Regions from separate parts of the Pseudomonas oryzihabitans genome, predicted to be linked through region 2. Evidence: predicted binding sites of a transcription regulator. Region 2 holds the regulator's gene; the other holds the start of a gene.
What was found. Region 2 encodes FliA, which starts transcription of late flagellar genes. Its sites were predicted from a motif close to CTAAAGTTTNNNNNNNNNNNGCCGNTAA; they were not measured.
Positions count from the first base shown of each region.

Region 1 (4,480 bases), 1.4 Mb from region 2:
GCCTGATCGACGACATGCTCGAAGAACGCCGACTCAAGCGGCAGATCTCCGAGTACGACTTCGACCTGTAAGCCATAAAAAACCCCAGCCTAGGCTGGGGTTTCGCATGGCGTCGCCACCCTTACAGCAGGGTGCGACCCTTGCCCGCGGCAATGCGCATGCGCAGGGCGTTGAGCTTGATGAAGCCCGCCGCGTCGGCCTGGTTGTACGCGCCGCCGTCTTCTTCGAAGGTGGCGATGTTGGCGTCGAACAGCGACTCGTCGGATTTGCGACCGACGACGATGACGTTGCCCTTGTACAGCTTCAGGCGTACCACGCCGTTCACGCTGGCCTGGGAGGCGTCGATCATCTTCTGCAGCATCAGCCGCTCCGGACTCCACCAGTAGCCGGTGTAGATCAGGCTGGCGTACTTGGGCATCAGCTCGTCCTTGAGGTGGGCCACTTCGCGGTCGAGGGTGATGGACTCGATGGCGCGGTGCGCCTTGAGCATGATGGTGCCACCGGGGGTCTCGTAGCAGCCACGGGACTTCATGCCCACATAGCGGTTCTCGACGATGTCCAGGCGACCGATGCCGTTCTCGCCGCCGATGCGGTTGAGCTCGGCCAGCACGGTCGCCGGGCTCAGCTCCTTGCCATCGATGGCGACGATGTCACCGGCGCGGTAGGTCAGCTCGATGTAGGTCGGGGTGTCCGGCGCGGCTTCCGGGGACTTGGTCCAGCGCCACATGTCTTCTTCGTGCTCGGTCCAGGTGTCTTCCAGCACGCCACCCTCATAGGAGATGTGCAGCAGGTTGGCATCCATGGAGTACGGCGACTTCTTCTTGCCGTGACGCTCGATCGGGATCTGGTGCTTTTCGGCGTAGTCCATCAGCTTCTCGCGGGAGAGCAGGTCCCACTCGCGCCAGGGGGCGATCACCTTGACGCCCGGCTTGAGCGCATAGGCGCCCAGCTCGAAGCGCACCTGGTCGTTGCCCTTGCCGGTGGCGCCGTGGGAGATGGCATCGGCGCCGGTCTCGTTGGCGATCTCGATCAGGCGCTTGGCGATCAGCGGACGGGCGATGGACGTACCCAGCAGGTACTCGCCTTCGTAGACGGTATTGGCGCGGAACATCGGGTAGACGAAGTCGCGGACGAACTCTTCACGCAGGTCGTCGATGTAGATTTCCTTGACGCCCATGGCCTGGGCCTTGGCGCGTGCCGGTTCGACTTCCTCGCCCTGGCCGAGGTCAGCGGTGAAGGTCACCACTTCGCAGTTATAGGTATCCTGCAGCCACTTGAGGATCACCGAGGTGTCCAGGCCGCCGGAATACGCCAGGACTACCTTCTTCACATCCGCCATGCCGTTCGCTCCCGTGTGTTGCATTGAGTCGGAAAGCGGTAATTCTACTGGTGGTATCGCCGCTTTTACAGAGGCGCGACGCACTCTGATGTCTGGGCGACATGCGGTTGCAGCGGATCAGCCCTTGGGCTTGGCTGGCGGGGCGGGGGTCGGCGCCGGTGGCTCACTCGGATTGGCCGCGGTACTGGTGGTCGGCGCGGCCGCTGGCTCGCTGCTTGGCGGCACCCGCGAGAACACCAGGGTCACGCGCCGGTTGAGCGCCCGGTTGGTCTTGCTGTTGTTGGGTGCGAGCGGATACTGCTCGCCAAAGAAGCGCAACTCGATCTGCTCCGCGGGGAAGCCCTTGGTCTTCAGGTACTCCATCACGGCGATGGCACGCAGCCGGGATTCCTGGCGATTGTCCAGCCGGGTGCCCTGGTTGTCGCTGTAGCCCGAGACGATGACGTGGTTGACCGTCGGATCGGCCTTCAGGTACTCGTCGATGAGATCGAGCTTGGCCTTGGCGCTGTCGTCCAGGGTATCGCCACCGCCCGGGAAGCCGACCTGGGAATGGCGAATCTGCTCGAAGTTGACCGCCAGCAGCTTCTGGGTACAGGCCTGGAACTGCTGGTAGGCCGGCTCGAAGTGCACGGGCAGCAGCCGGACCTCGACGCGGTCATCCAGGGCACCCGGCCGACTGACCTGCGGCATGCGCCCTTCCATCAATCCCGCCAGCAGGCGCTGAGCCTGCTGCGCGCTGGTCGTCAGGGCCTGCTCCCCCTCCACCACCTTGACCGAGCCGAGGCTGATGTCGCCAAGGCCCGGCTTCCAGGGCACCGCCGCGGCCTTGAGGCTGGCGCTGCCCACCGGCAACCACTGACCGTTGGGGCGCAGCTCGAATACCGTGGCCTCGCCGGCGCGGCGCAGGAAACCACCGCTGCCGAAGCGCGGGATGGGCTGCAGCAGCCGACAGGCGAAGATGTCGCCCTCCACCTTCCACTCCACGCTCTCGAGCCGACTCTGGAAGGTCATCCCCCAGGCCGGAACGGCGAGCAGCAGACAGGAAAGGAAGAGGTAACGCGGGCGCACGTCGAGCTCCGGAAAGAAAAAAGTACCTGGGCTTCATATCGGTCAAGGGCGCGGAAAACTTGAGCGCGATCCCGCTGCACGGGTGCCGGCTACCCCCTTTTCCGGTAGCATTTCCCCACTTTCCCGCAGCCTGGAATCCCGTATGACCGACCGGATCACCCTTGCCCGTCCCGATGACTGGCACATTCACCTGCGCGACGGCGCCGCCCTGCCGCAGACCGTCGCCGACGCCGCCCGCGAATTCGGTCGCGCCATCGTCATGCCCAACCTGGTACCACCGGTGCGCAATGCCGAGCAGGCCGCCGACTACCGCGAGCGCATCCTGGCCGCACGTCCGGTGGGCAGCCGCTTCGAGCCGCTGATGGTGCTCTACCTCACCGATCGCACCAGCCCGGAAGACGTGCGCAGTGCCAAGGCCAGCGGTTTCGTGCATGCCGCCAAGCTCTATCCGGCCGGAGCCACCACCAACTCCGATTCCGGGGTCACCTCCCTCGACAACCTCTTCCCGACCCTGGAAGCCATGGCCGAGATCGGCCTGCCGCTACTGGTGCATGGCGAGGTCACCCATGCCGAGGTGGACGTCTTCGACCGCGAGAAGAAATTCATCGACGAGCACCTGGTGCGTATCGTCCAGCGCTTCCCGACGCTGAAGGTGGTGTTCGAACACATCACCACGGGCGACGCCGCTGCCTTCGTGCGCGAGGCCCCGGCCAACGTGGGTGCCACCATCACCGTCCATCACCTGCTGTACAACCGCAACCACATGCTGGTGGGCGGCATCCGGCCGCATTTCTATTGCCTGCCGATCCTCAAGCGCAACACCCACCAGAGCGCCCTGCTAGACGCCGCCACCAGCGGCAACCCCAAGTTCTTCCTCGGCACCGACTCGGCGCCCCACGCCCGTCACGCCAAGGAAGCGGCCTGCGGTTGTGCCGGCTGCTATACCGCCTACGGTGCGCTCGAGCTCTATGCCGAAGCCTTCGAGAGCCGCGACGCCCTCGACCGCCTGGAAGGCTTCGCCAGCCACTTCGGCCCTGACTTCTATGGCCTGCCGCGCAACACCGAGACCGTGACCCTGGTGCGCGAGGACTGGCAGGCGCCGGCCTCCCTCCCCTTTGGCGATCACGAGGTGGTTCCCCTGCGCGCGGGCGAGACCTTGCGCTGGCGTCTGGAGGTGAGCGTATGAGCATGGATGAGACCTTCAGCGACGAACTGGATGCCAGCCAGCCCATGTCCGACTCGCGCATCCCCATGGCGCGCCGCTTCCGCGGCTATCTGCCGGTGGTGATCGACGTCGAGACCGGCGGCTTCAACGCCGCCACCGATGCCCTGCTGGAAATCGCCGCCACCACCGTGGCCATGGACGAGGAAGGAGTGCTCTATCCGGATCACACCTATTTCTTCCGCGTCGAGCCCTTCGCTGGCGCCAATATCGAAGCTGCGGCGCTGGAGTTCACCGGCATCAAGCTCGACCATCCGCTGCGCATGGCAGTGGGCGAAGAGCAGGCGCTGAGCGAGATCTTCAAGGGTGTACGCAAGTCGCTCAAGGCCAGCGGCTGCAAGAGAGCCATCCTGGTCGGCCATAACAGCAGCTTCGATCTGGGCTTTCTCAATGCCGCGGTGCTGCGCTGCGGCCTGAAGCGCAACCCCTTCCACCCGTTCTCCAGCTTCGATACCGCCACCCTGGCCGGTCTGGCCTATGGTCAGACGGTACTGGCCAAGGCCTGCCAGGCGGCCGGCATCGAGTTCGACAATCGTGAAGCCCACTCGGCCCGTTACGACACCGAGAAGACCGCCGAGCTGTTTTGCGGCATCGTCAATCGGTGGCGGGAAATGGGCGGCTGGGTCGACCTGGACTGATCTGACAACCGCCTGTCGCCAAGGACGCCTTTAATGAGATTTTGCCGCCTACAACTTTGACAATCATTCTCATTGTCATTAGCTTTGGCGGCACCTCCACTCATACAGCAGGCGATCCATGTACGTGTGTCTTTGCCGTGGCGTGACCGACAAGCATATTCGCGAAGCCATCTATGAAGGCTGCTGCAGTTATCGGGAAGTCCGGGAAAGCAC
Region 1 is NZ_CP013987.1:1,832,826-1,837,305, reverse strand. Features, by position in the region: gene APT59_RS08365 (PA3496 family putative envelope integrity protein) at 1-71, shown strand, start outside; gene APT59_RS08360 (argininosuccinate synthase) at 122-1,339, opposite strand; gene APT59_RS08355 (flagellar protein MotY) at 1,457-2,407, opposite strand; gene pyrC (dihydroorotase) at 2,550-3,593, shown strand; gene rnt (ribonuclease T) at 3,596-4,267, shown strand; gene APT59_RS08340 (bacterioferritin-associated ferredoxin) at 4,386-4,480, shown strand, end outside.
Region 1: a site for FliA is predicted at 2,443-2,470, ahead of APT59_RS08355 (flagellar protein MotY). Genes of this name have one in related genera too.

Region 2 (4,480 bases):
CAGCCTCGGCGAAGCCCTGGGCCTGGCCATCAGCCAGCGCCTGCCGGTGGCCTACATCGCCGACGGTCCGCGCATCCCGGACGATCTGCATCCGGCTCGCAGCCACCAGCTGGTGAGCCGCGCTGTGAGCCTGCAGGCGTCCGAAGAGCCGAGCGAAGAAACCATGGCCGGCATGTTCGCCGGCCTGTATCAGAGCAATGCCCGCCGCGCCGGTTAGCGCCGACGAACGGTAGTGGTGCATCGCATGCCTGGGCACGCCAAATGCACTTGGTCTAAAGTGTGACGGATTTCAATCAAAGGTATCAGGCAATGGGTAGCATGCATCCCGTCCAAGTCATAGCGGTCACGGGCGGTAAAGGCGGTGTCGGCAAGACCAATGTGTCGGTCAACCTGGCCTTGGCCCTGGCCGATATCGGGCGGCGCGTCATGCTGCTCGACGCCGACCTGGGCCTTGCCAACATCGACGTTCTGCTCGGGCTGTCGCCCAAGCGCACCCTGGCCGACGTCATTTCCGGCGAGTGTGAGCTGCGCGACGTGCTGCTGCACGGGCCGGGCGGCATCCGCATCGTCCCGGCAGCCTCGGGCACCCAGGCGATGGTCAATCTGACGCCGGCCCAGCATGCCGGTCTGATCCAGGCCTTCAGCGACATCAGCGAGAACCTCGACGTGCTCATCGTCGATACCGCTGCCGGCATCGGCGACCAGGTGGTCAGCTTCGTCCGCGCCGCCCAGGAAGTCCTGGTCGTGGTGTGCGATGAGCCCACCTCCATCACCGATGCCTACGCCCTGATCAAGCTGCTCAATCGCGACCATGGCGTCACCCGTTTCCGGGTGTTGGCGAATATGGCGCTGACACCCCAGGAAGGCCGCAATCTCTTTGCTAAGCTGACCAAGGTGACCGACAGATTCCTGGATGTCGCCTTGCAATACGTGGGCGCCATTCCGTTCGATGAAGCGGTGCGCAAAGCGGTACAGAAACAGCGCCCCGTGTACGAAGCCTTTCCGCGTGCCAAGGCCTCACTGGCCTTTCGTGCGGTGGCTCAGAAAGTCGATGGCTGGCCGCTGCCCGCCAATCCGCGCGGCCATCTCGAGTTCTTTGTCGAGCGCCTTGTGCAACCAGCCATCGGTACCCACGCATGACAGCATCCAGCGGGCTTCGCATGTACAGCAAAACCTCGGAACGTACCCAGCAGGAGCAGCTCATCAACCGCTACGCGCCGTTGGTGAAACGCATCGCCTACCATCTCCTGGCGCGCCTGCCGGCGAGCGTACAGGTCGAAGATCTGATGCAGGCCGGCATGATCGGTCTGCTGGAGGCCTCGCGCAAATACGACGCCGGCAAGGGCGCCAGCTTCGAGACCTACGCCGGCATCCGCATCCGCGGTGCCATGCTCGATGAGGTCCGCAAGGGCGACTGGGCGCCGCGCTCGGTGCACCGCAACACGCGCATGGTCACCGACGCCATTCGGGCAGTGGAAGCGCGCACTGGTCGTGACGCTAAAGATTCCGAAGTCGCGGCCGAACTTAAATTGAGTCTGGATGAGTACTACGGCATCCTTGGCGACACCATGGGGAGTCGCCTGTTCAGCTTCGACGACCTCATGGAGGGTGGTGAGCATGGGCTCGAGGAGAGTGGTTCGCATGAACTCGAGCCCGGTCGCGGTCTGGAAGACGAGCGCTTCCGCAAGGCCCTGGCCGAGGCCATCGCCAATCTTCCGGAGCGTGAACGTCTGGTGCTCTCGCTGTATTACGACGAGGAACTCAACCTCAAGGAAATCGGCGAGGTGCTGGGTGTGAGCGAGTCACGTGTCTGCCAACTTCACAGTCAATGCGCGGCACGCCTGCGGGCGCGGCTGGCGGAATGGCGTTCGCGTTAACCGGCTGGTACTCAGGCTACTACGATTGCTTAGACGCGCCTTGTGGCGTGTGTGCGGATTAGGACGGAGGTCGACTTGGACAAGAACATGAAAATCCTCATCGTGGACGATTTTTCCACGATGAGACGCATCATCAAGAATTTGCTGCGCGATCTGGGATTCACCAATACCGCCGAAGCAGACGACGGCAATACCGCACTGCCGATGCTGCAGAGCGGCAACTTCGATTTTCTCGTCACCGACTGGAACATGCCTGGCATGACCGGCATCGACCTGCTGCGCCAGGTCCGCGCCGACGCGCGCCTGAAGACCCTGCCGGTGCTGATGGTGACCGCCGAGGCCAAGCGTGAGCAGATCATCGAAGCCGCTCAGGCCGGCGTGAATGGCTATGTGGTCAAGCCTTTCACCGCCCAGGTGCTGAAAGAAAAGATCGACAAGATCTTCGAGCGGGTGAACGGCTGAAGAAAGCCGCGGGGACGTTATGGATCAGCTTGGCACCAACAGCTTCAGCGACTTCGAGTCGAATCTAAAACAGCACGCCCAAGAGCTGGTGAAATGCCTGGAAAGCGGCGATTTCACCCAGGCCGTGCATGTTATCAATGAGCTCAATCAACTGCGTGACCGGGGTCTTTACCAGGAAGTCGGCAAGCTGACCCGCGAGCTGCACAATGCCATCGTCAACTTCGAGATCGATCCGCGCGGCATGGCCGGCGAAGAGGTCTCCCAGATCAGCGATGCCACCGATCGTCTCTCCTACGTGGTGAAGATGACCGAGAACGCCGCCAACCGGACCATGGATCTGGTGGAGGAGAGCGCACCGCTGGTAGGCAACTTCGGCGACGAGGCCCGTGCCGTGCATGCCGACTGGAAGAAATTCATGCGCCGGGAAATGGGCGCGGACGAATTCCGCGAACTGGCCAAGCGCGTCGACGCCTTCCTCAGCCACAGCGAGAGCAGTGCCGAGCAGCTGTCGGCCAAGCTCAACGACATTCTCCTCGCGCAGGACTACCAGGATCTCACCGGTCAGGTGATCAAGCGGGTCGTCAATCTCGTCGGGCAGATCGAGAAAGACCTCGTCAAGCTGGTGATGATGGCCAGTCAGGTCGATCGCTATACCGGCTTCAGTCACGATCACACCGCGCTGATCGAACAGAATCGAAAAGAAAAGACGATGAAGGGTGAAGGTCCGCAGATTCATGCCGATAAGCGTGAAGACGTCGTGGCCGCTCAGGTCGACGTCGACGATCTTCTATCCAGTCTGGGCTTTTGACCCAGACCCTCTTGGGGAGTGCAGGAATGAGCTTCGACGCCGATGAAGAAATCCTCCAGGATTTCCTGGTAGAGGCCGGCGAGATTCTCGAACAGTTGTCCGAACAATTGGTCGAGCTGGAAAGCCGCCCGGATGACATGGATCTGCTGAATGCCATTTTCCGTGGCTTCCATACCGTAAAGGGCGGTGCCGGTTTCCTGCAGCTCCATACCCTGGTCGAGTGCTGCCATATCGCGGAAAACGTGTTCGACATCCTGCGCAAAGGCGAACGCCGCGTGGATGCCGAGCTGATGGATGTAGTGCTGCAGGCACTGGATTCCGTCAACGAAATGTTCGGTCAGGTCCGTGAACGCGAAGAGCCGACCCCGGCCTCGCCTGAATTACTGGCGGCCCTGGCCCGCCTGGCCGAACCCGCCGGCAGTGAGCCGGCGCCGGTTCCGGTTGCGCCCGTGGCTGCTGCCCCGGTCGCTGCCGCAGAGCCCGCTCCGACCGCCGCGGCGGCTGCCGAGCCGGAACTGAGCGATGCCGATTTCCAAAACCTGCTCGATGCCCTAGGCAGCGAGCCGGGTGCCGACCAGGGGGCCACTGCGGAAACCGCCAGTGCCGCCGGTGGCGAGGACATCACCGACGACGAATTCGAGGCCTTGCTCGATCAGCTGCATGGCAAAGGCAAGTTCAACGAGGCGCCAGCGGCGGCTCCGGTGGCTGCCACGGCACCTGCGCCAGCCGCCACGGGTGGCGACGAGATCACCGATGACGAATTCGAAGCCCTGCTCGACGAGCTGCACGGCAAGGGCAAGTTCGTCGCGAACGAGGCTCCTGCGCCGGCCGCATCGGCACCCGTCACGGCTGCTCCGGCGGCGGCGAGTGGTGATGAGATCACCGATGACGAGTTCGAATCCCTGCTCGATGAACTCCATGGCAAGGGCAGGTTCAGTGGCCCCGCCGAGCCCGTAGCTGCACCGGTTGCCGCTGCGCCGACACCGGTCGCCGCGCCTCAGCCCGTTCCGGCCCCGGCCCCAGCACCGGCACCGAAACCGGCCGCCGAGGTCGCTGCGCCCAAGCCGGCGGCACCTGCCGCGGCAGGCGAGCGTCCCACCAGCGAGGCGGAGACCACCGTGCGGGTCGATACCGCGCGGCTGGACGAGATCATGAACATGGTCGGCGAACTGGTGCTGGTGCGTAACCGCCTGGTACGCCTGGGCCTGAACAGCGGCGACGAGGCCATGGCCAAGGCGGTGTCCAACCTCGACGTGGTCACCGCGGATCTGCAGACCTCGGTCATGAAGACCCGAATGCAGCCGATCAAGAAAGTCTTCGGCCGCTTCCCGCG
Region 2 is NZ_CP013987.1:3,223,680-3,228,159, reverse strand. Features, by position in the region: gene flhF (flagellar biosynthesis protein FlhF) at 1-217, shown strand, start outside; gene fleN (flagellar synthesis regulator FleN) at 310-1,140, shown strand; gene fliA (RNA polymerase sigma factor FliA) at 1,137-1,877, shown strand; gene APT59_RS14670 (chemotaxis response regulator CheY) at 1,965-2,339, shown strand; gene APT59_RS14665 (protein phosphatase CheZ) at 2,359-3,147, shown strand; gene APT59_RS14660 (chemotaxis protein CheA) at 3,174-4,480, shown strand, end outside.